Regions from separate parts of the Streptomyces sp. R-07 genome, predicted to be linked through region 2. Evidence: riboswitches for the same ligand, from Rfam matches in the RefSeq annotation. Region 2 holds a riboswitch; each other region holds the start of a gene.

Region 1 (8,406 bases), 2.2 Mb from region 2:
GGAGGTGCTCACCCATGGACGCCCGCTACGTCCTGCCCGAGTTCACGGAGCGGACCAGTTTCGGGACCCGGACCCTCGACCCGTACTCGAAGCTCCTCGAATCCCGGATCGTCTTCCTCGGCACACCCATCGACGAGACCTCGGCCAACGACGTCATCGCCCAGCTCCTGCACCTCGACCACGCGGCCCCCGGCCAGGACATCGCGCTCTACATCAACTCCCCCGGCGGCTCGATCACCGCCATGACCGCGATCCACGACACGATGCGGTCGCTCTTCTGCGACGTGGAGACCACCTGCCTGGGTCAGGCCGCGTCCACCGCCGCCGTGCTGCTCGCCGCCGGCACCCCCGGCAAGCGGTCCGTCCTCCCCGGCGCCCGCATCACCCTCCGGCAGCCGGCCATGGACGAGCCCCTCCAGGGGCAGCCGAGTGACCTCGACATCCACGCGCGCGAGTTGCTCCGGCTGCGCGCCCTGGTGGCCGGGATGCTCACCGAGTACACCGGGCAGAGCGAGGAGCGGGTCGACGCCGACATCGACCGCCTCACCGTCCTGGACGCGCCGTCGGCCGTCGCGTACGGCCTGGTGGACCACGTGATCACGAGCCGGCGCGACGCCGGCGCGGCGCGGTGAGCCGGCCGTGGTGCCCGAGCTGCCGCCGCTGCCCGCGCTGACGCGGGCCGAGGGCGAGTTGATCGACGCGTACCTCGAAGTCGTCGACCTCCTGGGGAAGATCAACCCATCCAGGGGTACGCATACCTATGGGGCCCTACGAGCGGCGCAGGCCCTGGTGGGACGCGCGGAGGCGCTGCGCGAGGCTCTGACGCTCATGCATATGCGGGGCGAGAGCGAGGTGCACACGGACACTCTGGCGCGCGCCCTGCGGGTGTTGGACGGTGAGCGCCGGGCCGACCGCGTCACCGTCCCGCGGACACGGGCGAGTTGACATTCCGGCATGTCGTGTCGAGGTCCGGACGGCCGACACGGATCGCAGAATCGCTCCCCCGTTCGGCGTAGTCGACGAGTCGACATATGCGCGGGGTGAGTTGCGCAACAGGTGTACGCATTTGGCGGAATGGGGCGTTCCGCCGCTGGTGCGGGGCTCGTAGGCCAAACCTCCGAAGATCACAAAGGCTGTCTGTCCACCCGTATGGATCAGTCGTGAGGAGCCTCACATATCGCCGTTTCAGCTCGGTTTTCGCCCATGTCGTGGGTCAAGATCCCTGTCGACGACAAGCCCCCGCCATCCGCGGCGGGGCGGTCCGGGCGGACGCCGAGTCCTGCCGCTGTCCCGGATGTCTGGTCGACAGGAGTGGATCGGCAGGAGTGGAGGACCCGAGCAGTACGGGACGTACGCGCTGTTTCCGCAGCGGGGCCGTCCCTTGGGGTGAAGCCGCAGCCGCGGCCGGGCATCTTCGCCAGCCCGAACCCGACAGGTCATCCTTCGCAGGCGGCTGACGAAGGGTTGCGCATGACTGCGCAGATGCACGTCCCGTCCCTGCTGTCCCGGGCCGGAGCCGTCTCGGCTCTCACCCTCGCCGCCGTCGGCGGCACGATGTTCGCACCAGGTGCGGCACCCGAGGCCCAGGCAGCGACGACATACGCGAACAAGGCACTGAGCGTCGCCGCGTCCAAGAAGGGAGCCCCCTACCGGTACGGGAGCACGGGACCCACCCGGTTCGACTGCTCCGGTCTGACGCTCTACGCGTACAAGAAGGCGGGCAAGTCGCTGCCCCGCACCGCGCAGCAGCAGTACAACAAGACCCGGCACATCTCCGCGTCCAGCAGACAGAAGGGGGACCTGGTCTTCTTCCACTCCGGCGGGAGCGTCTACCACGTGGGCATCTACGCCGGCAGCGGCAAGATCTGGCACTCGCCCAAGACGGGATCCTGGGTGAAGCTCGACAAGATCTGGACGTCGAAGGTCTATTACGGCCGCGTCCGATGATCCGGCAGCCGTAGCGGTCCGTCCGTGAGGGGTGCGGTGGCGCCGCCGGACCCCTCACCCCCTAGGGGGTCAGCGGCCCACGCTGCTCCAGTCGACGGGCCCGGGCGGGACCTGCTCGCCGGCCACGTGCGCGTGGAGCCGCCGGGTCAGCTCCGGAAGGTCGTACCCGGGGAAGTTCACGTCGAGGAGCTGCGGACGGAAGCGCGAGGGCTGCTCCTCGTCGAACATCGCCGCGTCCATAGGCTTGATGCCCACCTGCCACGCGTCGGGGGCGGCCCAGTGCGTCATCCGGACGTAGAAGTCGTCGCGGGGGCCGGCGTTCGCCACGGCCGAGAGGAACGCGAGGCCGCTGTCGACGGGAAAGTCGATCAGCATCCAGCCGCGCCGCGACTCCACGTACGCCGCCATGTGCGGCAGCTTCTCCACCCAGCTCTCATTGGACTCGCCGACGTCCTGACAGCAGGTCCAGGTGTCGAAGCCGGAGCGCCAGATCGCCTCGATCGCGGGCGCGAGCCGCTCGTCGATCTCCGCCTCGCGCTCGCCCACCCGGACGGGGACGGTGGGGTGGATCCCCTCGTAGGTACTCATCGGGCGATGGTACGAAGAGCCCGCTAGCGACGGGCGAGCGGGGCCGCCGTCCAGGGAAGGGTGATCCAGACCGTCTTGCCGCCCTCCTCGGTCGGTGTGACCGAGAGGCGGCCGCCCGCCTCCGCCGCCAGGGAGCGGATGATGACCATGCCCCGGCCGTTGTCCTGCTGGACCGCCGCCGGGAGCCGGCGCGGCCAGCGCGGGTGGCTGTCGGTGACGCCGATGTGGAGGTGCTCCTCGCGCTCCAGGCGGACGTCGACCGTGAAGGTGGGCGACTGGCCGAAGGTGTGCAGGACGGCGTTGGTGGCCAGTTCCGAGACCATCAGGCGGATCGCGTCCGCCAGGTCGTCGACCCCGTCGAGGCCCCACCCGTCGAGGACCTCCGCGACGAACCGCCGGGCCGTGGGGACCGACGCGGGATCGCTCGGCAGCGTGACGGATGCTTCCTGGTGGTCTGCCATGGCGACCCTGTCCCTTTCCCGCCGGAGCCTGCGCCCCGGATCGCGCTTCGCGTCAGAGTCCCACCGATGGTGCCGCCCCGGCAGGCGTTCCACCAAGATTTGTCCCCATCTGTCGCCCGAAGCGGTGAACTCTGGTGCCCGTGAACGCCCTTGGACCTCCCGACGGTCCGTCAGACCGCCGGCGCGGTCCGCAGGATCGTCTCCACCGCTCGCCCGATCTCCGCGTCCGTCAGATCGGCCCGGGCCGTGAGGCGCAGCCGCGAGATGCCGTCGGGGACGGACGGGGGCCGGAAGCAGCCGACCGCCAGACCCTGTTCGCGGCAGTCCGCCGCCCAGCGCAGCGCCGCCTCCGGGGAGGGCGCGCGGACCGAGACGACGGCCGCGTCGGGCCGGGCCGCGGTGAGGCCGGCGTCCGTCAGGAGCCGGTGCAGGGTGGTGGCGACGGTACGGGCCCGCTCGGCGAGGCCCGGCTCGGCCGCGATCAGGCGCAGGCTCGCCAGCGCGCCGCCTGCGGCGGCCGGGGCGAGCCCGGTGTCGAAGATGAAGGTGCGGGCCGCGTTCACCAGGTGCTCGATCACCCGGGCCGGGCCGAGGACGGCGCCGCCCTGGCTGCCGAGGGACTTCGAGAGGGTGAGGGTGGCGACGACGTCCTCGTCGCCCGCGAGCCCGGCCTCGTGCAGGGCGCCCCGGCCGCCGTCGCCGAGGACGCCGAAGCCGTGGGCGTCGTCGACGACGAGTCCGGCGCCGTGCGCGCGGCAGGCCTCGGCGAGCGCGGGGAGCGGGGCCTTGTCGCCGTCGACGGAGAAGACGGAGTCGCTGACGACCAGCGCGCGGCGCCCCGGGTGCGCGTCGAGGGTCTTGGCGACGGCCTCGGGGTCGGCGTGCGGGACGACGGCGGCCTCGGCGCGCGCGAGGCGGCAGCCGTCGACGATCGAGGCGTGGTTGGAGGCGTCGGAGACGATCAGGGAGTCCCGGCCGCCGAGCGCGGTGAGCGCGGCCAGGTTGGCCGTGTAGCCGGAGGAGAAGACGAGGGCCGCCTCGAAGCCGCAGAACTCGGCGAGTTCCCGCTCCAGGCGGGTGTGCAGCCGGGTGGTGCCGGTGACGAGCCGCGAGCCGGTGGAGCCGGCGCCCCAGCGCCTGGCCGCCTCGGCCGCCGCCTCGGTGACCTCGGGCCGGCGGGTGAGGCCGAGGTAGTCGTTGCTCGCCAGGTCCAGGAGGTCCGACTCGGCCGCCCGGGGCCGCAGCGTCCGGACGAGACCGGCCTCGGCCCGGCGGCGCGCCTCGGCGTCGGTCCAGTCGAAGGCGGTGCGGCGCGGGCTCGCGGCCCGTGCGTCGTCGTCCCGTGGCATGCGGCGATCCTTTTGTAGGCAGCGCACAGACCCTAACCGGAGGATGCCGAGGTCGTGATGTGGTCATCCACACACCTCGATCGGAGGCGTTTGTTCGGATCCTCCTTGGCCCGGGGGTGGGCGGTAGGCAAGGATCTGCGGTTATGGACCTGCTGAACACGCTGGTGGAGAAGGGGCTGCGGCGCGAGCTGCCGACCCGTGAAGAAGCGCTCGCCGTCCTGGCGACCTCCGACGACGAACTGCTCGATGTGGTGGCGGCCGCCGGAAAGGTGCGCCGTCAGTGGTTCGGGCGCCGGGTGAAGCTCAACTACCTGGTCAACCTGAAGTCCGGTCTCTGCCCGGAGGACTGCTCGTACTGCTCGCAGCGGCTCGGTTCGAAGGCCGAGATCCTCAAGTACACGTGGCTGAAGCCGGACGAGGCCTCGCAGGCCGCGGCGGCGGGTGTCGCGGGCGGTGCCAAGCGGGTCTGCCTGGTGGCCAGCGGCCGTGGTCCGACGGACCGGGACGTGGAGCGCGTCGGGAAGACGATCGAGGCGATCAAGGAGCAGAACGAGGGCGTCGAGGTGTGCGCCTGCCTCGGTCTGCTCTCGGACGGCCAGGCGGAGCGGCTGCGGGACGCCGGCGCCGACGCGTACAACCACAACCTGAACACGTCCGAGGCGACGTACGAGGGCATCACCAAGACCCACACCTACGCGGACCGTGTGGACACCGTGCAGAAGGCGCACGCCGCCGGTCTGTCGGCGTGCTCGGGTCTGATCGCGGGCATGGGCGAGACCGACGAGGACCTGGTCGACGTCGTCTACGCGCTGCGCGAGCTCGACTCGGACTCGGTGCCGGTCAACTTCCTGATCCCGTTCGAGGGCACCCCGCTCGCCAAGGAGTGGAACCTCACCCCGCAGCGCTGCCTGCGCATCCTCGCGATGGTCCGGTTCGTCTGCCCCGACGTCGAGGTGCGGATCGCCGGCGGCCGTGAGGTCCACCTGCGCTCGATGCAGCCGCTGGCGCTGAACATCGCGAACTCGATCTTCCTCGGCGACTACCTGACCAGCGAGGGCCAGGCCGGCCAGGCCGACCTGGACATGATCGCGGACGCGGGCTTCGAGGTGGAGGGCGCGGGGACGACCACGCTGCCGAAGCACCGCGCGGACGCGCTCGCGGCGGCCGGTGCGACGGGTGGCTGCGGCTCGATGGCCTCGGCGGGCTGCGGCTCGGAGGCCTCCGCGGACGGCGCGGGCTGCGGTGGGCACGCGGAGGAGGCCGGCGGCTGCGGTCCCTGCGGCGGTCACGCGGCGCCCGTCGCCGAAGAGCCCCGGGCGAACGAGGCCCGCACCGACCTGGTGGCGGTGCGCCGCCGGGGCGCCGGCACGGACCTCGCGCCGAATGCGTAACGACGAGCTCCTCGCCCTGGACCGGGCGCACGTCTGGCATCCGTACGGCCCCATGCCGGGCCGTGCGGAGCCGCTGGTCGTCGCGTCCGCGTCCGGTGTGCGCCTCCGGCTCGCCGAACCCGTCGAGGGCCGCTCCGAGTTGATCGACGGCATGTCCTCGTGGTGGTCGGCGGTCCACGGCTACAACCACCCCGTGCTCAACGAGGCGGTGCGCGGCCAGCTGGAGAAGATGAGCCACGTCATGTTCGGCGGGCTCACCCACGAGCCCGCCGTCCGGCTCGCCGCCCGGCTCGTGGAGATCACCCCGGAACCGCTGCGGCACGTGTTCCTCAGCGACTCGGGCTCGGTCTCCGTCGAGGTGGCCGCCAAGATGTGCCTGCAGTACTGGCGTTCACTGGGCCGCCCCGAGAAGCAGCGGCTCTTCACCTGGCGCGGCGGCTACCACGGGGACACCTGGCAGCCGATGTCCGTGTGCGACCCGCAGGGCGGGATGCACGAGCTGTGGTCGGGAGTGCTCCAGCGGCAGGTGTTCACGGACGCGCCGCCGGCCGCGTACGAGGAGTCGTACGCGGAGCTGCTGCGCGCCCGGATCGCCGAGCACGCGCACGAGCTGGCCGCGGTGGTCGTGGAGCCGGTCGTGCAGGGCGCGGGCGGCATGCGCTTCCACGACCCGGCGTACCTGCGGGTGCTGCGGGAGGCCTGCGACGCGCACGACGTACTGCTCGTGTTCGACGAGATCGCGACCGGGTTCGGGCGGACGGGCACGCTGTTCGCGGCCGACCAGGCCGGCGTCTCCCCCGATGTGATGTGCGTGGGCAAGGCGCTGACCGGCGGCTACCTGTCGATGGCGGCGACGCTCTGCACGAGCCGCGTCGCCGACGGGATCTCGCGGGGCGAGGTCCCGGTCCTGGCGCACGGGCCGACCTTCATGGGCAACCCCCTCGCCTCCGCGGTCGCCCTCGCCTCGATCGACCTGCTGCTCTCCCAGGACTGGCAGCGCGAGGTCAAGCGGATCGAGGCGGGTCTGCGGGACGGGCTCGCCCCGGCGGCCGGCCTGCCGGGCGTCCGCGAGGTGCGGGTGCTCGGCGCGATCGGCGTCGTCCAGCTCGACCACGAGGTCGACATGGCGGCGGCGACGCGCGCGGCGGTCCGGGAGGGCGTGTGGCTGCGCCCGTTCCGCGACCTGATCTACACGATGCCGCCGTACGTGACGAGCGACGAGGACCTTGCCCGGATCTGCACGGCGGTACGGGCGGCTGCGGCAGCAGGCTGACAGGGGTGCCCACCCCGTTGTGGCATGCGTTCCTCCCCCAGACTTCGTCCGGGAGGTGCCCCCAGGGCGATGGGGGTCCCCCCTGCTCGAGCGGAGCGGAGAGCTCGGGGGAGGGTGGGCACAACGGAACGGCGCCCGTGCCGGCGCCAGAGGCTTCCGCGCCTGAACCCTCAGGCCTCGCACCGAACAAGGAAGGACACCCCATGCGCATCATCGTCATCAGCGGCACCGGCACGGAGATCGGCAAGACGATCGTCACCGCGGCCGTCGCCGCCGTGGCCACCGCCGCCGGCCGCTCCGTCGCCGTCCTGAAACCCGCGCAGACGGGTGTCGGGCCGGACGACCAGGGCGACGCCGACGAGGTCGTACGCCTCTCGGGCGCCGCGGCCTCCGCCGAGCTCGGCCGCTTCCCGGAGCCGCTGGCCCCGGGGACGGCCGCCCGACGGGCCGGGATGGCGCCGGTCGGCCCCCGGGAGGTCGCCGAGGCCGCCCGGAAGCTGGCCGCCGAGCACGACCTGGTGCTCGTGGAGGGCGCGGGCGGGCTGCTCGTCCGCTTCGACGAGGAGGGCGGCACGCTCGCCGACGCGGCCGCGCTGCTCGGCGCGCCGGTCCTGGTGGTGGCCCCGGCCGGTCTGGGGACGCTCAACTCGACGACCCTGACGGCCGAGGCGCTGCGGGCCCGTGGGATCGAGCAGCTGGGCGTGGTCGTCGGCAGCTGGCCGGACGCGCCGGACCTCGCGGCGCGCTGCAATCTCGCGGACCTGCCGGAGGCGGCGGGCGCTCCGCTGCTCGGAGCCGTACCGGAGGGGTCGGGGGCGCTCGACCCGGCGGAGTTCCGGGCGGCGGCGGGTGGCTGGCTGGGGCCGGAGCTCGGCGGCACGTGGGACGCGGAGGCGTTCGCGGGAGCGCAGGCGGCACCGCTCTCCGTAGGCTGACGGCGTGCGCGCATCTCCGTAGGCTGACGGTATGCGCGCACACGTTCAGGAGATCGTCTTCGACTGCGCCGCTCCGGCGGCGCTCGTCCGCTTCTGGGCCGGCCTCCTCGGCGGCGAACCCGTCGACCGGAGCGCCGACTGGTCGTACGTGGATCCGCCGGAGTTCGTACGGATCGCCTTCCAGCGGGTTCCGGAGGGCAAAGCGGCGAAGAACCGGCTGCATCTCGATCTGGAGGTGCCGGATCCGGCACGGGCGGCCGATGAGGTGCTGCCGCTGGGGGCGGTCACGGTCGGCGGGCTCGTCACCGACGAGCAGGGGTCCTTCCAGGTCATGCGGGACCCGGAGGGCAACGAGTTCTGCTTCGTGACGGGCTGAGGGGCGGCACCGATGGCTCCGAACCGTCCGGCGTCCCGCGCTCCTCGCGTCCACCATCCGCTGTTCGCCCGGTTCTACGCCCGGTT
Region 2 (9,616 bases):
GTCCAGGGTCTCGGTCAGCGAGCCGATCTGGTTGACCTTGACCAGGAGGGCGTTCGCGGTGCCCTCCTCGATGCCGCGGGCCAGGCGCTCCGGGTTGGTGACGAAGAGGTCGTCGCCGACGATCTGGACCTTGGCGCCCAGCTTGTCGGTGAGGACCTTCCAGCCGGCCCAGTCGTCCTCGAACAGCGGGTCCTCGATGGAGACCATCGGGTACGCGGAGACGAGCTCCTCGTAGTACTCGGTCATCTCGGCGGCCGAGCGGGACTTGCCCTCGAACTCGTACTTGCCGTCCTTGTAGAACTCGGACGCGGCGACGTCGAGCGCGAGCGCGACGTCGGAGCCCGGGGTGTAGCCGGCCTCCTTGATGGCCTCGACGATGAGGTCGAGGGCGGCGCGGTTCGACTCGAGGTTCGGGGCGAAGCCGCCCTCGTCGCCGAGGCCGGTGGAGAGGCCCTTGCGCTTCAGCACGCCCTTGAGCGTGTGGTAGATCTCGGCGCCCCAGCGGAGGGCCTCGGAGAAGGACTCCGCGCCGATCGGGGCGATCATGAACTCCTGGATGTCCACGTTGGAGTCGGCGTGCGACCCACCGTTGAGGATGTTCATCATCGGAACGGGCAGCAGGTGCGCGTTCGGGCCGCCCAGGTAGCGGAAGAGCGGGAGGTCGCTGGCCTCGGAGGCGGCGTGCGCGACGGCGAGGGAGACGCCGAGGATGGCGTTGGCGCCGAGCGAGCCCTTGTTCTCGGTGGCGTCCAGGTCGAACATGGCCTGGTCGATCAGGCGCTGCTCGGTGGCGTCGTAGCCGACGAGCTCCGGGCCGATCTGCTCGATGACGGCGAGGACGGCCTTCTCGACACCCTTGCCGAGGTAACGGTTGGGGTCACCGTCGCGAAGCTCGATGGCCTCGAAGGCACCGGTGGAGGCGCCGGACGGAACAGCAGCACGGCCGGTGCTGCCGTCGTCGAGGCCGACCTCGACCTCGACCGTGGGGTTGCCTCGGGAGTCCAGGATTTCCCGGGCTACGACGACGTCGATGGACGGCACGAGCATCTCCTTTTTGGGATGTGACGCTGGATGTGACGCATGGCCGGTGCAGGGTCGCTCGGCCTTGCGACAAGAGCCTAACCGGCTCGGGGGCTCCCGCCCCCCGTGCGCCCGCCCCCTGGGACGAAAAAGGACCCAAGGGCATGCATCCCGGGACGAAGGACCCCAGATCTACTGGGCAGTAATCGCGGAGTCGCCCCGGAACGGGGGAACCCCGGTCCGGAAACGGGGGAACCCCGGTCCGGCGTGCACGGGGGAAGGGCACGCCGGACCGGGGTGGTCACCGCGGGAGGGTCGTCGGGGCCGCGTGAGCCGCCGGACTCACGCGAGCCGCCTGGCTCACTTCAGGTGGAGCTGCTGACCCGGGTAGATGAGGTCGGCGTTCTCGACGACGTCCTTGTTCAGCTCGAAGAGCTTGGCCCAGCCGCCCTTGACGCCGTGCGCCTGGGCGATCTTGCTGAGGGTGTCGCCGGCGACGACCTTGTACTCGCCGTCGCCCTTCTCGACCTTCTTGCCGGTCGGCGTGGTGACGGTCTTCTTGGCGGCCTTCGGCGCGGCCTGCTGCGTGACCTTCTTGGGGGCCTGGCGCTGCTGGCTGCGGGTGGTCGGCTGCTCGGTCTCGCGCGGCTGCGGAGCGGCCTGCTGGGGCTCGCTCTGCTGCGGGGTCTCGGCGGCGCCGCCGTCGTAGGAGGCGCCGGAGAGGCCGACGCCGCAGCTCGGCCAGGCACCCTTGCCCTGGCCCGCGAGGACCTTCTCGGCGACGGCGATCTGCTGGGACTTCGAGGCCAGGTCGGCGCGCGCGGCGTAGGCGGTGCCACCGAAGGCGGCCCAGGTGGAGTTCGTGAACTGCAGGCCGCCGTAGAAGCCGTTGCCGGTGTTGATGGCCCAGTTGCCACCGGACTCGCACTGGGCGACGGCGTCCCACTCGGAAGCGGTGGCGGCCGAGGCGGTGCCCGCGGTCAGCAGCGGGGCGGCGACGGCGACACCGGTGACGCCGACGAGCGTGGCGACCTTGGTGGCCTTCGAGGGACGACGGTGTTTGCCCTTGGCGGAAAACAGCATGGGAATTCTCCTCACCGACGCCTGTGAGGTGAGCTGTCGGGTTCGGGCCGGAAAGTTGCCCGGCCGCGTGTCCTTGCACGCGGCTTCACCCCAAGCCGGTCGTCGGCCGTCTGTCTCAACGGCCGGGCCCGGCACTTACCTTGGGTCCCCCACTCCTGCCTTCGGCGCTTGCGCGACGACTGTTCCCATCGGCCGACGGCAGGATTCGGCGTTTCGGTCGACGGGGCCCGCGGTGGCGAGCGGTGACGACCGTAGACACAGACCCACCGGATGTTCAAAGAGGCCCATTGCGGAAATATCGCCCCTGCTTGCCCTCCGGTGGGCGGCGTTTGTGCAGGTGAGAGGTGACAGAAGCAAAGTTTGCGGACGTGACACGCCAGTTGGGACGAAGAGACTCATGTCTCACTTGCCCAGAACCGGACATAAGCCCGCGAACTAACCTGCCGTCGCCGCCGAACCCGCCGTCAGGTCGAGGCTCTGACCAGGCAGGATGAGGTCCGGATCGAGGCCCACCGTCTGCCGGTTGGCGTCATAGAGGGCGGTCCAGCCGCCGGGGAGTTCGTTCTCCTGCGCAATGTCGGACAGGCTGTCACCCGGCCGCACGGTGTACTCGCCCGAAGTGCCCTGACTGTCCGTTGCGTCCGTATTCTTCGATTCGTCAGTCACCGGAGTGGCGTCGACGTTATCCGCGGGCTTGTCCGCGCCCGATGCATGACGGCCCGATTCGACCGAGTCGCCCTTCTTGTCGGATTCCTCCGGTGCGGCGTCGCCCCGGTGCTTGCCGGTGCCGGGCGTGGCCGACGGCGCGTCACCCTTCGGCGCGTCGGGCGAAACCGGCGTACCGGGCGTAACGGACGCGTCGGGCGTGCCCGGGGCCGCCGGGGTGGTGGGCGCGGCCGGGGTCGTCGGCGCGGCGGAGCCCGCCGGAGCGGTCGGCGTCGCGGGGGTCGCGGACGGGGTGGACCCCTCCGTGGCCTTTCCTGTCCCCGCGGGGGCCGTCGGCGCGCCCGCGGTGCGGTCGGACTCCGGGAGGGGGCCCGTGGGGGCCGTCGGGACGACTGTCGGGCCCGGGTCCACGCCGGTGGCCTTGCCGTCGTTCTTCAGGCCGGCGATCGGCGCGCAGGTGGCCCACTCGGTGCTGCCCTTGACGAACGCCTTCTCGGCCACCGCGATCTGCTGGGCGCGGCTGGCGAGGTCGGGGCTGGGCGCGTACGCCAGGCCGCCGTTCCGCTCCCAGCTGTCCTGGGTGAACTGGAGGCCGCCGTACATCCCGTTGCCGAAGTTGGCGCTCCACTGGCCGCCGGACTCGCACTCGGCGACCCGGTCCCAGGTGGAGGCGTCGGCGGCGGAGGCGGATCCGGTGGCGAGCAGCGGCAGCGCCATGGCGGATCCGGTCACGCCCGCGGCGACGACGAGGGCGGGGGCCTGACGGGGGCGACGGTGTCGTCCGTTCCCGGAACGCATAGAAGCGCCTTTCGCGTGACGGCTGAGACTGCGGCGAACGTAGCCGCATTCGAACGTCCGTCACAAGTCGATGGCGCCACGATCACACGAAGATCACATTTCTGATGGCTCGTCAGTGGTAAGGAGTGGTACGGAAGGGGCGAACTCCACCGGAAGCGTGCGCAAACCACGCATGATGAGCCCTCCGCGCCACCGCAGTTCGGCCGGATCGGCGGCAAGTCGCAGGTCCGGAAGCCGAGTCAGCAGGGTCGCGAGCGCCGTCTGCCCTTCGAGGCGGGCGAGCGGCGCGCCCAGGCAGTAGTGGATGCCGTGTCCGTACCCGAGGTGCTGGTTGTCGCGCCGAGCGAGGTCGAGGGTGTCCGGCCCGTCGAACCGCTCCGGGTCCCGGTCGGCGGCGGCGAGCACCACGAGCACCGGGTCGCCCGCCGGGATCTCCTGCCCGCCGACGGTCAGCGCCCGCGTCGCGTACCGCCAGGTCGCCATCTCCACGGGCCCGTCGTACCGCAGCAGCTCCTCGACGCCGGTCTCCAGGAGGCCGGTCTCCCCGGCGGCGAGCGAGGCCTGGAGCCGCTCGCGCTGCTCCGGGTGGCGCAGCAGCTGGTACACGCCGTTGCCGATGAGGTTCACGGTCGTCTCGAAGCCTGCGAAGAGCAGGATGAAGGCCATGGCGGCGGCCTCGTTCTCGGTGAGGTGCTCGCCGTGGTCCGAGGCCTTGATGAGCCCGGAGATCAGGTCGTCGCCCGGGTCGAGCCGCTTGCGGTGGATGAGCTCCGCGAGATAGCCGCGCATCTTCTTCACGGACCGGGCGACCCCGCCGCGCGGACCGCCGCCGTGCCGGATCATCATCCCGGCCCAGTCCCGGAAGTCGTCCTGGTCCTCCTCGGGCACGCCGAGCAGGTCGCAGATCGCGTAGATGGGCAGCGGGAAGGCGAACTCGTGGATGAGGTCGGCGCTCCCCTTCGCGACGAAGGAGTCGATGAGCCGGTCCGTCAGCTCCTGCACGCGCGGCGTGAACTCGGCGACCCTGCGCGGGGTGAAGGCCTTCGACACGAGCCGCCGCAGCCGGGTGTGGTCCGGCGGGTCGATGTTGAGCAGATGCGTCATCAGCTCGGCCTTGCGCTCGCCCGGGATGCCCGTCTTCCCCTTCGCGTGCGGGGACTCGTCGTGGTGCGCGGGGTTCTTGGAGAGCCGCTGGTCGGCGAGGGCCTGCCGGGCGTCCGCGTACCGGGTCACGAGCCAGGCCTCGACCCCGCTGGGCAGCCTCGTCCGGTGGACGGGCGCGTGCTCCCGCAGCCAGGCGTAGGCGGGGTACGGATCGCTGGCGAACTCCCAGGTGAAGAGCTCGGGGGCGGGGGCGGGGCCGGGGGTCGTACTCACGCCACGACCGTACAGGGCGGCCCCGGAGGAAACGTCCGGGCGGAACCCGGGAGGCACGTTCACGGAGAACCCGTGATCAAGCGGGACAGCTCGTGCCCTAGATTCTTGTCAGTGGATCCTCAGCTGCTCAGAAGCACGTTCGCGATCGTCGAGAGACGCGCCGAGCACGCCGTCACGTTCTTCTACTCGCACCTCTTCTGGCACAACCCCGGTGTGCGCGAGCTCTTCCCCGAGGACATGCTCCCCCAGCGGGACCGGCTCTTCGCCGCGCTCACCCATGTGGTGACCCACCTGGAGTCCCCGGGGCTCGCGGTGTACCTGGGCCAACTTGGCCGTGACCACCGCAAGTTCCTCGCCTCCCCCGCGCTGTACGCGGCCGTCGGGTCGAGCCTGCTCGCCGCCTTCGCGCACGCCGCCGGCGCCGCCTGGACGATCGAGGCGGAGAAGGCCTGGGGCGAGGCGTACGGGCACGTCGCCGACCTCATGCTCGCGGGCGCCGACGCGGCGGCCGGGGCCGGGGAGCCCGCCTGGTGGGACGCGGACGTCGTCCGGCACGAGCGGTACGGCGCGGACCTGGCCGTGCTGACCCTGCGGCCCCGGCAGCCGCTGCCGTTCCGCCCCGGCCAGTACGTCAGCGTCAGCTCGCTGCGGGTCCCGCGCGTCTGGCGCACCTACTCCCTCGCGGACGCGCCCCGCCCGGACGGCACCGTGGAGCTGCACGTGAGCCGGATCGCGGGCGGCGCGATGAGCACGGCGCTGGTCGAGGAGACGGGTCCGGGCGAGGTCCTGAGGCTCAGTGCCCCCGGCGGCGGGCTCGTCACCCGGACGCCGCCCGGCGGACTCCGTACCTATATATGCGGGGGTACGGGCTGGGCCCCGGTGCGGGCGCTGCTCGCGGAGGCCGCCGAGGCCGAGCCGGAGCTCGAAGGCCGGCTGTTCGTGGTGGCCCGCGCCAAGGAGTACCTGTACGGGCGCGCGGACGCCGAGCTCCTGGGGGAACGCCTCCCCGGCCTCAGCGTCACCTACATCACGGCCGCGCCCCGGCAGCGCCGGGACCAGGCGACCGAGCGGCTGCTCCAGGCGCTGCGGGCCTGCGTCCACTGGTCCGCGCACGACGTGTACCTCGCCGGGCCGCCGGCCTTCGTGACGGAGGTCTCCGAGGTCCTGGAGGAGCTGGGCACCGACCCGGCGCGCATCCACCACGACACCCTGCCGTCCGTGGGCCGCTTCTCCACCCGCCCGAGCACCGCCGCCGAACGCCTCCTGGGCCCCCCGACCCCCCTCTGGCACAACCCGGAGGCCCGGGCACCGCACGAGGCCTGAGCCGGGCGTCAGTTCCGGGCCGGGCCCCGGGCGCGGGTGCGCCGGCGCCATACGGCGAACCGCGCCAGTTCCACGGCGGCCCACAGCGCGAGCAGCCCGCAGCCGATCCGCACCCACCCCGGACTGCCGCCGCTCGCCGCCTCCCACCCGGAGAACAGGAGCATCAGGGCCGTCACACCAGACGCCTCGGCGACGCGCGGCTTCCGCGGGCCCGGCGCCGCGCTCACAGCCCCTCCGCCGCCCGGATCGCGTCCCGGTACGTCCGGGCCGCAGCGCGCAGCGCCGCCTCCGGGTCCACACCCGAGGCCTCCACGCGGGCGGCGAGGGCGAGCAGTTCGTAGCCGATGCCCTCGCCCGCCGGGAGTTTCACGTCGAGGCCCGCCGCCCGGACCCGCCCCGCGAGCTTCGCGGCGAGCGCGAGCCCCGGCTGCCCGAGCGGCACCCCGTCCGTCACGGACTCCCGCTGCTTCTCGATCGCCTTGGTGCGCTGCCAGTGCGCCGCCACGTCCTCGGGGGTCTCGGCCGTCGCGTCGCCGAAGACGTGCGGGTGCCGGTGGATCAGCTTCTCGACGAGCGTCCCGGCGACGTCGTCCACGGAGAACGGTTCCTCCGCGTCCTCCTCGGCGATCCGGGCGTGGAAGACGACCTGGAGGAGGACGTCCCCGAGCTCCTCGCGCAGCTCCCGCCGGTCGCCCTCCTCGATCGCCTCGACGAGTTCGTACGCCTCCTCGATGGCGTACTTGGCGAGCCCCTGGTGGGTCTGGCGCGAGGTCCAGGGGCACTCGCGGCGGATGCGGTCCATGATCTGCACGAGGTCGAGGAGACGGGCGCCCGGCAGGTCGTACGAGCCGGGCAGCAGCTCCAGGTCGGGCATGGAGACGCGGCCGGAGCCGGCGAGCCGGGCGAGGCCGTCGGTCAGCGCCCTGTCCCCCTCGCCGGAGGGCAGCAGCAGGACCGTACGGTCTCCGGCGCAGGCCTCGACGAGCTCCTCGGCGGTGGGCCGGACGTGCTCGACGGCGACGCCGGCCTCCCGCAGGTACGGCAGCTGGGGGTGGTCCTCGTCGGGGCAGAGCACCCGGTCGGCACCTTGCAGCGCCTGCCAGGCGGGCCAGGACAGGAGTCCGGGGGCCACGCGGTGGCTGGCGGTGAGCAGGACGATGCGGCCGGGGCTCTCAGAAGTCACCCCTCGAACCTACCCCGGGTCTGGGGCCGCCGGGCGCCCCCTACGCACCGGCCGGGGCGGCTGCCGGGTCCTGGCTGATCTGGCGGAGCCAGGGGGCCTTGGTGTCGGCGAGGCGGACCTGGGCGTCGTCCCAGGCGCCGTAGCGCGGGTTCACGTCGATGGCGAGTTCCTCGGAGGCCTTGGAGAAGACCTCCGTCAGCTTCTTCTGGCCCTCGGCGTTGTCGGTGACGCCCAGCTTCTGGGCGATCTTGTTCATGAGGACGTTGCGGCGGACGAAGGCGTCGATCTGGTCGGGCGCCACGCCCTGCTCCTGGAGGAGGACGGCCGCGAGCTGGTCCTCGCCGCCGCCCTGGCGGACGAAGGAGGTCCGGGTCTGCTGCAGTTCGGCGCGGGTGACGGTGACGCCGTTGTCCCGGGCGACCTTGTCGACGACCCGGTCGAAGATCATGACGTTGAGTTTGCGGCGGCTGAGGTCGCCGGTCGCGGCGACCAGCTGGGCGGACTGCGGCGAGGCCGCCTGCGCGGTCCGCACGTCCTTGACCTGGGCCTGGAGGCTGGAGACCTCGATCCGTTCGCCGCCGACGACGGCTGCCGCTCCTGGGTGGGCGTCACTGCCGCAGGCGGTGAGCAGCGGGGCCGCGGCGAGGAGTGCGGCGGAGACGGTGAGCGCAGTGCGGCGGTGCAAAGGAGCCTCCCGGGCTGGTCGTGCGTCAGTTGAACGACCTTGCGGTGATCGATGGTAGGGAGTCGCCGGGGCCGGAGCCACTACTTCGGAGCGACTGTTTCCCACAACGACTCACCCGTCGCCCGGGTGTCGGCCCGTACCGCGCGTGTCTCGGGCCCCGTCCCGGGCCCCTCGTACGTCTCCTTCAGCAGGTAGTGCGGGCGCCGCTTCACCTCGTAGTAGATGCGTCCGACGTACTCGCCGATCAGTCCGGCCATCACCATCTGCACACCGGCGAGGGCGGTGACGGTGACGAGGAGGGTGACGTAGCCGGGGGTGTCGACGCCGTTGACCAGGGCGTCGCCGACGATCCAGGCCGCGTAGGCCAGCGCCACCGAGACCAGGAGCAGCCCCAGGTAGACGGCGGCCCGGAGGGGCTTGTTGTTGAAGGAGAGGAGTCCGTCGAGGCCGTAGTTGAGGAGCTTGCCGAAGGACCACTTGGAGCGGCCCTGCTCACGGACGGCGTTCTCGTAGGAAAAGGTCGTGGTGCGGAAGCCGACCCAGGAGAAGAGGCCCTTGGAGAAGCGGTTGTACTCGCCGAGGCCGAGGACCGCGTCGACGGTGCGCCGCGACAGGAGCCGGAAGTCGCCGACGCCGTCGACGAGCTCGACGTCGACGAGCCGGTTGATCGCCCGGTAGTAGAGGCGGGCGGTGAGGGTACGGGTGACCCGGTCGCCCTCGCGGGTGCGGCGGGCCACGACCTGGTCGTACCCCTCGGCGTGCAGGGCGACCATGCGGTGCACCAGCTCCGGCGGGTGCTGGAGGTCGGCGTCCATGATCACGACGGCGTCGCCGGCGGCGTGCCGGAGCCCGGCGAGCATCGCGGCCTCCTTGCCGAAGTTACGGCTGAAGGAGAGGTAGCGGACCCGTTCCGGGTCGCGGGCGGCGAGCTCCTGGAGGAGCGGGAGGGTCCCGTCCCGGCTTCCGTCGTCCACGTAGACGAGCTCGAACTCCCCGTCGAGACGGGAGAGTTCGGCGGTCACATGGTCGTGGAAGCGGGCGAGGACGTCCTCCTCGTTGAAGCACGGGACGACGATCGAGAGCAGCACGCGGACCACGACAACGGAGCCCGGTGTCCCGGCCGGTCCGGGTGGATGACCTTCAGACGACCATCGCGTGAACTGGCCTGCCGGGCCCGTCCCTTCCCGTGGGGGCGCTGGCATATTCGATGCGTCATGCCGAACGTCACGCGCTCCCAGCCGCTCTCCGCCCTCCCCGTCGGCCCCGCCCTCCCCGTCGGCCCCGTCGGCCCGAAAGCCCCGGCTCTCGCCGCGCTGCTCAGCGTCGTCGCCGTCTGCGGCGGGGACGCCGTCGCCCGGGTCTTCCCCTTCGGGCCGCGCCACCGGGCCGTCAACGACCTCGCCAACCAGTTCGTGCCCTTCCACGCGCACCTGTGGGACCTGCTGCGGGGCCGGGCGGACGGCGGGCCGCTGCTCGACTGG
Region 3 (9,616 bases), 1.1 Mb from region 2:
CCGGCATCGCCCGCGAGTTCGGGCGGGCGGCGCGCGAGGGCCTTGCCGCCGACAGTGACGAGGTGCAGGCGATCGCGTGGCGCCAGGTCGCGTGGCTGTCGACGACCACGACGCCGAGCAAGGAGTACCTGATCGGCCTCGGGCAGATGTACGTCGACGACCCGCGCTTCGCCGCCAACTACGACAGGCACGGCGAGGGCACCGCGCTCCTCGTCCGGGACGCGATGAAGGTCTACGCGGAGCGGAACCTCTGACGGACCTGTCTGAAGATGAGACGGACCCGCCTGAAGATGAGACGGACCCGCCTGGAGTGAGACGGACCCGCCTGGAGTGAGACGGACCTGTCTGAAGTAAACGGTGGCCAAAACCGTGCCCGCCTCTTTGCGGGCGCGCCATGTCCCACCGTAGTCTCGCGCGCACCATGAGTGACCAGCGTGTGAGCGATGTGAGCCGGCGGGCGCCCGCCGTGCTCGTCCTGCTCGCGCTCCTCGCCCTTCTGGTGAGCGTCTGCCACGGCTCCCACGGGCACCTGCTGCCGACCTCCGGCACCGCGACCGTCTCCGCCCCCGCGCTCCCGCACGGCTGCGAGCGGTCCGGGGACGCGTGGACCTTCGACGTCCACCTCCCCGCCCAGGCCGCCTCCTCCCAGCCCGCCGCGCCCGACGCCGGCGGAGCCGCGGTCCTGCCGTACGAAGCGGACCACCGCACCGATCCCCGCGCGCGCTGCGTCCGGGGCCGGGCGGGCCCCGGCCCCGAGCCGGGCCGTCTGCTGATCGCCCTCGGAGTGGACCGGAACTGAACCGGGTCCCGCCCTCGCGTGACCAGGTTCCCCTTCGCGTACCCACCCCAAGGACGTGCCCCCATGAGCGCACCACTGACCGGCAGCGTGCTGCCCGCCGACGGGCAGACCGTCGGCAACACCCCCGTCCTGTGGACGGACGACGGCTACTGGGCCAAGCTCGAAGGCTTCAACTTCGGCGGCATCAAGGACCGTGCCGCCCTCTACATGGTCGAGCAGGCCCGCCGTCGCGGGGAGCTGCGGCCGGGCGCCCCGATCGTCGAGTCGACCTCCGGGACCCTCGGCCTCGGCCTCGCCCTCGCGGGCGTGCTCCACGGCCACCCCGTGCACGTCGTCACCGACCCCGGTCTCGAACCGATCGTCGAGCGGATGCTCGTCGCCCACGGCGCCCGGGTCCACGTCGTGCCCGAGCCCAGCGCGCGGGGCGGCTGGCAGCAGGCCCGGATGGACCGGGTCGCCGAGCTGCTCGCGAGCCTCGACGGGGCCTGGTGGCCGAACCAGTACGGGAACCCCGACAACCCCGACGCGTACACGGGGCTCGCCGCCGAACTGTCCGCACAGCTCGACCGGATCGACGTCCTCGTCTGCGCGGTCGGCACCGGAGGCCACTCGGCCGGGATCTCCCGGGCCCTGCGCGCCACCAGCAGCCCGGCCCTGGAGCTGGTCGGCGTGGACTCGGTGAACTCCACCGTCTTCGGCCTGCCGGCCGGGGAGCGGCTGATGCGCGGCCTCGGCTCCTCCATCCACCCGGGCAACGTGGACCACGGGGCCTTCGACGAGGTGCACTGGGTGGGCCCGGCCGAGGCGGTGCGGGCGGCCCGCCGGCTGGCCTCGCGGCAGTTCGCCACCGGCGGCTGGAGCGTGGGCGCGGTCGCGCTCGTCGCCGGCTGGCTGGCCCGCACGAGGCCGCGCGGGACCCGGATCGCGGCCGTCTTCCCGGACGGGCCGCAGCGGTACTTCGACACCGTCTTCAACGACGAGTTCTGCGCGGCGCACGGGCTCCTCGACGGGCCCGTACGGGAGGACCCCGCCGTGTACGTCTCCGACGCGACCGTCAGCGGCTGGACCCGCCGGGTCCTGGAGCGTGTCCGGTGACGACGGCGACCGCGCCCGCCAAGGCCAGGGGCGGCATCTGGAAGCAGAGCCGTACCTTCGATCCGGCCGTACGGCTCCTCTTCCTCAACCAGCTCACCATCAACCTCGGCTTCTACATGCTCATGCCGTACCTGGCCGCGCACCTCGCGGACGGGCTCGGGATGGCCGCCTGGGCCGTCGGCCTCGTCCTCGGCGCCCGGAACCTCTCCCAGCAGGGCATGTTCCTCGTCGGCGGGGCGCTCGCCGACCGGCTCGGCTTCAAGCCGCTCATCGTGGCCGGCTGCGCGCTGCGGACGGTCGGCTTCGGGGCGCTCGCCTTCGCGCAGTCGCTGCCGATGCTGATCGCCGCCTCGCTCGCGACGGGACTCGCGGGGGCGCTGTTCAACCCCGCCGTACGGGCCTGTCTCGCGGCGGAGGCGGGGGAGGAGCGGCGCGTGGAGGCCTTCGCGCTGTTCAACACATACTACCAGGCGGGCATCCTGCTCGGGCCGCTCCTCGGGGTGGCCCTGACAGGGGTGTCGTTCCGGCTGACGTGCGTGGTCGCGGCTGTGCTCTTCGCCGGCCTGACCCTCGTACAGCTCCGGTACATGCCCGTACGGGCCGTGTCCGGTTCCGGGGACGAGGGGGAGAAGGGGGAGCTGGGGCAGTTCCGTACGGTGCTCGCCCACCGCACCTTCTGGCTCTTCTCGCTCGCCATGACCGGTTCGTACGTGCTGTCCTTCCAGGTCTATCTGGCGCTGCCGCTCGCGGCGGGCGGCACAGGGCCGACGACCGCGCTGTTCGTCGTCTCGGCGCTCGTCGCGCTCGCCGGGCAGCTGCGCATCACGGCCTGGTGCCGGCGCCGCCTCAGCCGGGAGCGGTGCCTCGTCCTCGGGCTCGGCCTGATGGGCGCGGCCTTCCTGGTGCCGGCCGTCCTGGGCCGGGGCCTGGTGGCGCTGCTGCTGTGCGCGGCGGTCCTGGCCGTCGCGAACGCGGTGCTCTACCCGTACGAGATGGACACCGTCGTCGCCCTCTCCCGGGGGCGCTGGGTGGCCACCCACTACGGGCTCTACAACACGGTGTGCGGGATCGGGATCACCCTCGGGAACCTGGGGACGGGCGCGCTCCTCGACGTCACCGGCTGGTCGGCCGCGCCGTGGCTCGTGCTGTGCGCGGTGGGCCTGGGGTGCGCGGCGGCGATGGCCCTGCTCGCCCGGGGCGGCCGGCTGGCGGAGGGGGCGTCCGGGGACTGAGGCCCGCCCGGCCGGCCGTACGCCACTCGGCCCCGTGGGAGTCGCCGCCCTTCGCGGCGGCGGCCACCCTGGGAGGGCGCGGTGCGGACCGCGGCCGGTCGGACCGGGCAGGAGAGCACAGGTGGGGCACCCCCTAGGAGCGGCGGGCGGAGGGCGGCGGGCAGGCGACGGGCGCCCCGAGTACGGCGGCGCCCGGCGGTTCATCCACACGCTGCCCCCGCTGGTCATCGTGGGCGGTGTCGTCTTCGACCTGTCGACACCGCCCGCCTACACGGCGGCGCCGCTCTTCTCCGCCGCCCCGCTGATCGCCGCACCCTTCTTCTCCACCCTGACGACCCTGCTCACCGGGATCGCCGCCGTCCTCGCCTCCGTCGGGCTGCACGTCTACAACGGCACCGCCGACGAGATCGCGTCCCTCACCGAGACCCTGACCGTCCTCACCGTCTCGGCGCTCGCCCTCCTCATCAACCGGGTCGTGCGCCGCAGCGGCGAGCGGCTCGCCTCGGCGCGGGTCATCGCCGAGACCGCGCAGAAGGCGGTGCTGCCGACGCCCGCCGAGCGGATCGGCGGGCTGCAGTGCGCGGCGCGGTACGAGGCGGCGCAGGCCGACGCGTTCATCGGCGGCGACCTGTTCGCCGTCCAGGACACCCCGCACGGGGTGCGGCTCGTCGTCGGGGACGTCCGGGGCAAGGGGATGGAGGCGGTCGAGGCCGTCGCCGTCGTCATCGGCGCCTTCCGGGAGGCGGCCGAGCAGGAGCGGACCCTGGAGGGCGTGGCGCAGCGCCTCGAACGGGCGCTGGCCCGGGAGGGCACCCGCCGGGACGGGCTCGACGCCTTCGAGGGGTTCACCACCGCGGTCCTGGCCGAGATCCCGCGCGCCGACGGGGCCGGGACCTTCGACGGTTTCGTACGGGTCGTCAACCGGGGGCATCCGCCGCCGCTGATGCTGTACGCGGACGGCCGCCTGGACTCGCTGGAACCGGGCGAGGCGGCGCTGCCGCTCGGCATGGGGGAGCTGGCGGCGTGGCCGGACCGGGCCGAGGCGCGGCCGTTCCCGCCGGGCGCGACGCTGCTCTTCTACACGGACGGCCTCTCGGAGGCACGGAACGCGCAGGGCGTCTTCTACGACCCGGCGGCGCGCCTCGCCGGACGGATCTTCCCGGGGCCCGAGGAGCTGCTCGACGCGCTGGTGGACGACGTACGGCTCCACACGGGCGGCGGGTCCACGGACGACATGGCGCTGCTCGCCGTGAGCCGCCCGGCGACGGGGCAGCCCGAGCGGCGCCGGACGATGCCGGTGGTGCCGCCGGACGGGTCCGGTCACCGGGTGTAGTCGCGGGGTGTCACTGCGATAACAATTGACATAACGTCAGATCGCGAGGGTTTCGCCGCGCCCGCCTTATGTCTTTCTGAAGGGGGCTCAACTCGGGCGATACTCCCCTAATTCAATGAATGATCAAGGGGAACGGCTTGGAATCGGGACCCCCTGTCTATTAACGTTCGATAACGCAGCGCGGTCGTCCCAGCCGTCGCAAGAGGCGGCACCGTGCGCACGCGCCGAATCCTGAAAAGGAACCGGGGAACCACCACTTGGGGTGAATCGGGCCCCTTCGTACCCGTGCGAACCACGCACCCGTGCGGTCGAGCCCGTAGGAGACCTTCCTGCTCCGAACCCGTCAGCTAACCCGGTAGGCGAGAAGGAAGGAAAGGAGCGCCCCCCGTGGCGTCCAACACCCCCGCACCCGAAGCCCCCTTCGACGCATTCGGTGGCGGTGCGGGTATCTCCGCCCCGGACACCGAGTGGAACCCCACCGAGGGCTCCCTCCGCGCCGAGAGCCGCTCCGGCGGCCGGCACCGGGTCGTCAAGCAGCGCTCCAACTTCGCCCGCTCCTCCACCGTCCTCGGCGTCGGTGTGATCGCGGCCGTCGGCGCGGGCGGCCTCGCCACCGCGCAGGAGAAGCCGCCGGTGGCCATATCGCTGCCGGACCTCCCGGATCTCCCGGACCTGCACCTGCCGGACGCCCACGACCTCCCGGGCGTCGGCGACCTCCTTCGCGAGGAGGACAACGCGCCCGTCACCGCGGGCCGCGCCAACCCGAACCCGCTCACCGCCGCCACGTACACCACCGCGGCCGACGAGCAGACCGGACAGGCCGAGCAGGCCACCGCCGCCGTCCCCGCCGCGGGCGAGGCCCTGCGCGCCCGCATCCTCCAGCAGGCCGAGCAGCAGCAGGCCTCCGCCGACGCCGCCGAGAAGGCCGCCATGGAGAAGGCCGCGGCCGAGAAGGCCGCCGCCGAGGCCGAGGCCAAGGAGGCCGCGGCGGAGAAGGCGGCCGCCGACGCGAAGGCGAAGGCCGAGGCGGAAGCCAAGGCGAAGGCCGAAGCGGAGGCCGCGGCGAAGGCCGAGGCCGAGCGGCTCGCCCAGCTCGCCGCCAGCTACTCGCTGCCGGTCTCCTCGTACACCCTCACCGCCACCTACATGCAGGCCGGCTCGATGTGGTCCTCCGGCTACCACACCGGCCTCGACTTCGCCGCCCCCACGGGCACCCCGCTCAAGGCGGTCCACGGCGCGACCGTCAAGTCGGCGGGCTGGTCCGGCTCCTACGGCTACCGGATCGTCCTGGAGCTGGAGGACGGCACCGAGGTCTGGTACTGCCACCTCTCGTCCATGCTGGTCAGCGCCGGCCAGACCGTGGGCACCGGCGAGACCATCGGCCGCGTCGGCGCCACCGGCAACGTCACCGGCGCCCACCTCCACATGGAGGTCCACACCTCCGGCGGCGACGGCATCGACCCGGCGGCCTGGCTGCGCTCCAAGGGCCTGAGCCTCTGACCTTCCGGCGACGCGCGGAATAGGCCCGGCGGCGGAGACCGTTGATCACCCCATGACTTCTCTCCGCACGCTGGGCTCTTCCGACCTGCACGTCTTCCCGATCGCCCTGGGCGGCAACGTCTTCGGCTGGACCGCGGACGAGGCGCAGTCCTTCGCCGTCCTCGACGCCTACGCCGCCGCGGGCGGCAACTTCGTCGACACCGCGGACGTCTACTCCGCGTGGGCCGAGGGCAACGAGGGCGGCGAGTCCGAGACCGTCATAGGCCGCTGGCTCGCCTCCCGGGGCAACCGCTCCGACATCGTCGTCGCCACCAAGGTCGGCGCCCACCCCCACTTCAAGGGGCTCTCCGCCACCACCATCAAGGCGGGCGCCGAGGAGTCCCTGCGCCGCCTCGGCACCGACCACATCGACCTCTACTACACGCACTTCGACGACGAGTCCGTCCCCGTCGAGGAGATCGTCACCGCCCTCGACCAGCTGGTGAAGGACGGCAAGGTGCGGGCCGTCGCCGCCTCCAACATCTCCCCCGAGCGGCTGCGCGCCTCCCTCGACTTCGCCGAGGCCGAGGGCCTCGCCCGGTACGTCGCCCTCCAGCCGCACTACAACCTGGTCTCGCGCGACACCTACGAGGGCCCGCTCCTGGAGACCGTCGAGGGGGCCGGACTCTCGGCCGTTCCGTACTACGGGCTCGCGGCCGGCTTCCTCACCGGCAAGTACCGCCCCGGCGCCACCGTCGACAGCGTCCGCGCCGCCGGAGCGGGCGGGCACCTGGACACCGAGCGGGGCCGGGCCGTGCTCTCCGCGCTCGACACGGTCGCCGAGGCCCACGGGGCCGAACTCGCCACCGTCGCCCTCGCCTGGCTCGCCGCCCGGCCGACCGTCGCCGCGCCGATCGCCTCGGCCCGCACGGTCGAGCAGCTCCCCGCCCTGGTCGCGGCCGCCGACCTCACCCTCACGGAGTCCGAGCTGACCCTCCTCACGGAGGCCTCCGCCGTCTAGCCGGCGTTAGCTCCGGTACGGGTTGTAGCCGTCGTAGTCCAGGTACTGCGGCGGCGCCCAGGCCCGGCCCGTCGCCCTCGCCGCGTACGTGAGGGCCGGGGACGCGACCTCGCGGCGCTGCCAGAGGTGGTGCAGCAGCTCCTGTTCCCGGGCCGGGAAATCGGGCCCCGCCGTGCCGCGCCGGGCCCGGTCCCGCAGGAACGCGAGGGTCGTCGCGAAGGACTCGTACTCGCCGACCGCCCGCGCGGCCGGCGGGCCGTACGCCCGGGCGGCGAACGAGCGGGCCACCTGCCGGGCGCGCATCGAGGACAGCGCGAGCGGCTCGGTGGGCGCGAGCCAGCCGGCGGCCGCGTACGCCGGGAGCTCCCCGGATATCGTGCGCAGCTCCCGCTGCCGGCTCCACACCGCCAGCCAGGTCAGCAGGCCGAAGGCCGGGACCATGAGCGCCCCGTACACCGCGTAGAAGGCCAGCGGGCCGCCGAAGGTCGCGGAGCCGTTCCACGCGGCGTGCAGGCTCATCGCGAGCAGCAGCCCGGCCAGCGGCAGCAGCACCCGGCGCAGCCGCTTCCCGCGCGGCGCGAGGGCGGCGAAGCCGAAGCCGATGCCGGTGAGCACGGTGAACAGCGGATGCGCGAACGGCGACATCACGACCCGTACGAAGAAGGTCGCGGCGGTCACCGAGCCGAGACCGGAGGAGCCGAACTCCTGGTCCTCGCCGAAGGCGTTGCCGAGGTAGAGGATGTTCTCGGTGAAGGCGAAGCCGGTCGCGGTGAAACCGGCGACCACGACCCCGTCGACGAGACCGCCGAAGTTCCTCCTGCGGAAGAGGAACAGCAGCAGGACCGCCGCGGCCTTCGCGCTCTCCTCCACCACCGGCGCGATCACCGTGGCGCCGAGGGTGTCCGCCGAGTCCGGGTCGGCCGTGGCCGTCGCGATCCAGCGGACCGCGAAGGAGTTCGCCAGGATCGCGACGAGCGCGGCGGCGAAGGCGCCCCAGGCGAACGCGAACAGCATGTTCTTCCAGGGGCCCGGCTCGACCCGGTCGAGCCAGCGGAACGCCGACATGAGCAGCGGTACGGGAAGCACGGCGAGGCCCAGGCCGACGAGGAAGCCCTGCGTGCCGGTCTGCTCGCGGACCAGCGCCAGGATGACCAGGGCGCAGAGCGCGAGCAGGGTCACGACGGCGATCGCGCGGACCAGCCGACTGCGCCAGAAGGCCCGGCGCGGCCGGTAGCGCCACTGGGATCGGTCGGCGGCGGCGGGGAAGGCCGGCTCCTCGGTGTCCCGGTGCGGGACGGGAGCGGCCTCGATGCCGGCGGGGGCGGGATTCGACACGTGAGCGACCCTAACGACCCCGACCGACAACGGTCGACGAAGTAACGGGCTCTCGGTCACTTCCTCCGGAAGAGGAGGTCGTGGACGACGTGCCCCTTGTCGAGGCCCTGCCCCTCGAAGCGGGTGAGGGGCCGGAAGTCGGGGCGGGGCGCGTACCCGCCGTCGGCCTGCGTGTTCTCGTAGTCCGGATGCGCCGAGAGCACCTCGAGCATCTGCTCGGCGTACTCCTCCCAGTCCGTGGCGCAGTGCAGTACGGCCCCGGGCTTCAGGCGCGGCGCGAGGAGGCTGAGGAACTCGGGCTGGATCAGCCGGCGCTTGTGGTGGCGGGCCTTGGGCCACGGGTCCGGGAAGTAGACCCGGCAGCCGTCGAGGGAGGCGTCGCCGAGCATCTCGCGGAGCAGGATGATCGCGTCGCCGTTGGCGACGCGGACGTTGGTCAGGCCGTTCCGGTCGGCGAGACCGAGGAGATTGCCCTGACCGGGCGTGTGCACGTCCACGGCGAGGATGCCGGTGCCGGGGTCGGCGGCGGCCATCTGCGCGGTCGCCTCGCCCATGCCGAAACCGATCTCCAGGACGACCGGGAGCCCGTCGAACATCTCGCCCAGGTCGAGGACCCGCTTGCCGTCGATGTCGAGGCCCCAGTCGGGCCACCGCTTCAGCATGGCCTCGGCCTGGCCGTACGTGACGCGGCTGCGGCGCGGCTGGAAGCTCCGGATCCGCCGCTCGTGGTGGGCCCCGGCGGGATCGGGCAGGGGCCCTTCACCGGGCGCGAACATCCGACTGCCCCGCCGCGCGACGGGCTGGGCGGGGTCGGCGAGGGGCTGCGGGCTGTTCTCGATCTGCTCAGACACAATGCCACCGATTCTACGGCGCCCGCCCGACCACGTGCGGGCTGCGCCCGGAGCGGGGCTAGGCCCGCTGGCCGGCGCCCCGCCCACCCGCCGTGTGGGCGATCGTCCCGCTGGGGCGGGACGGGTGGGCACACGGGACGGCGCCTTCAGCGGCGCCTCCGCGTCCCGAGCCTGGACCCGCACCACGAGTGCGGCGCGCACCCGGTGCGGGTCAGGGCGCGGAAGCCTCTGGCGCCGGCAAGGGCGCCGTTCTGTTGTGCCCACCCTCCCCCAAGCTCTCGGCTCCGCTCGAGCAGGGGGGACCCCCATCCCCCTTGCGGAACGTATGCCCACAGCAGCGGGGGCGGGCTACAGCTGCGTCAGGGCCCGGCGGGCGACCTCGCGGCCGATCGGGAGTGAGGCCGTCGCCGCCGGCGACGGCGCGTTCAGGACGTGGACCGTCCGCGGCGCCTCCCGGATCAGGAAGTCGTC

What was found. A riboswitch is a leader RNA that binds a small molecule or an ion and turns the genes downstream of it on or off. The one in region 2 is predicted to bind cyclic di-AMP.
Region 1: another riboswitch for cyclic di-AMP. It lies ahead of ACN9M0_RS04080 (C40 family peptidase); the one in region 2 lies ahead of ACN9M0_RS14020 (transglycosylase family protein).
Region 3: another riboswitch for cyclic di-AMP. It lies ahead of ACN9M0_RS19350 (M23 family metallopeptidase); the one in region 2 lies ahead of ACN9M0_RS14020 (transglycosylase family protein).

What each region holds. Positions count from the first base shown of each region.
Region 1 is NZ_CP183978.1:873,986-882,391, forward strand. It holds gene ACN9M0_RS04070 (ATP-dependent Clp protease proteolytic subunit) at 15-632, shown strand; gene ACN9M0_RS04075 (hypothetical protein) at 640-945, shown strand; cyclic di-AMP (ydaO/yuaA leader) riboswitch at 1,346-1,467, shown strand; gene ACN9M0_RS04080 (C40 family peptidase) at 1,471-1,947, shown strand; gene ACN9M0_RS04085 (hypothetical protein) at 2,017-2,535, opposite strand; gene ACN9M0_RS04090 (ATP-binding protein) at 2,559-2,996, opposite strand; gene ACN9M0_RS04095 (8-amino-7-oxononanoate synthase) at 3,167-4,345, opposite strand; gene bioB (biotin synthase BioB) at 4,489-5,736, shown strand; gene ACN9M0_RS04105 (adenosylmethionine--8-amino-7-oxononanoate transaminase) at 5,729-7,009, shown strand; gene bioD (dethiobiotin synthase) at 7,213-7,944, shown strand; gene ACN9M0_RS04115 (VOC family protein) at 7,976-8,320, shown strand; gene ACN9M0_RS04120 (class I SAM-dependent methyltransferase) at 8,333-8,406, shown strand, end outside.
Region 2 is NZ_CP183978.1:3,118,137-3,127,752, forward strand. It holds gene eno (phosphopyruvate hydratase) at 1-1,047, opposite strand, end outside; gene ACN9M0_RS14020 (transglycosylase family protein) at 1,381-2,103, opposite strand; cyclic di-AMP (ydaO/yuaA leader) riboswitch at 2,107-2,280, opposite strand; gene ACN9M0_RS14025 (transglycosylase family protein) at 2,539-3,567, opposite strand; gene ACN9M0_RS14030 (cytochrome P450) at 3,661-4,944, opposite strand; gene ACN9M0_RS14035 (globin domain-containing protein) at 5,056-6,267, shown strand; gene ACN9M0_RS14040 (hypothetical protein) at 6,276-6,494, opposite strand; gene ACN9M0_RS14045 (nucleoside triphosphate pyrophosphohydrolase) at 6,491-7,450, opposite strand; gene ACN9M0_RS14050 (SurA N-terminal domain-containing protein) at 7,491-8,135, opposite strand; gene ACN9M0_RS14055 (glycosyltransferase family 2 protein) at 8,216-9,223, opposite strand; gene ACN9M0_RS14060 (YfhO family protein) at 9,350-9,616, shown strand, end outside.
Region 3 is NZ_CP183978.1:4,234,365-4,243,980, forward strand. It holds gene ACN9M0_RS19325 (MerR family transcriptional regulator) at 1-254, shown strand, start outside; gene ACN9M0_RS19330 (hypothetical protein) at 422-799, shown strand; gene ACN9M0_RS19335 (PLP-dependent cysteine synthase family protein) at 863-1,894, shown strand; gene ACN9M0_RS19340 (MFS transporter) at 1,891-3,126, shown strand; gene ACN9M0_RS19345 (PP2C family protein-serine/threonine phosphatase) at 3,248-4,459, shown strand; cyclic di-AMP (ydaO/yuaA leader) riboswitch at 4,672-4,836, shown strand; gene ACN9M0_RS19350 (M23 family metallopeptidase) at 4,847-5,959, shown strand; gene ACN9M0_RS19355 (aldo/keto reductase) at 6,012-6,959, shown strand; gene ACN9M0_RS19360 (PrsW family intramembrane metalloprotease) at 6,966-8,294, opposite strand; gene trmB (tRNA (guanosine(46)-N7)-methyltransferase TrmB) at 8,351-9,145, opposite strand; gene lhgO (L-2-hydroxyglutarate oxidase) at 9,494-9,616, opposite strand, start outside.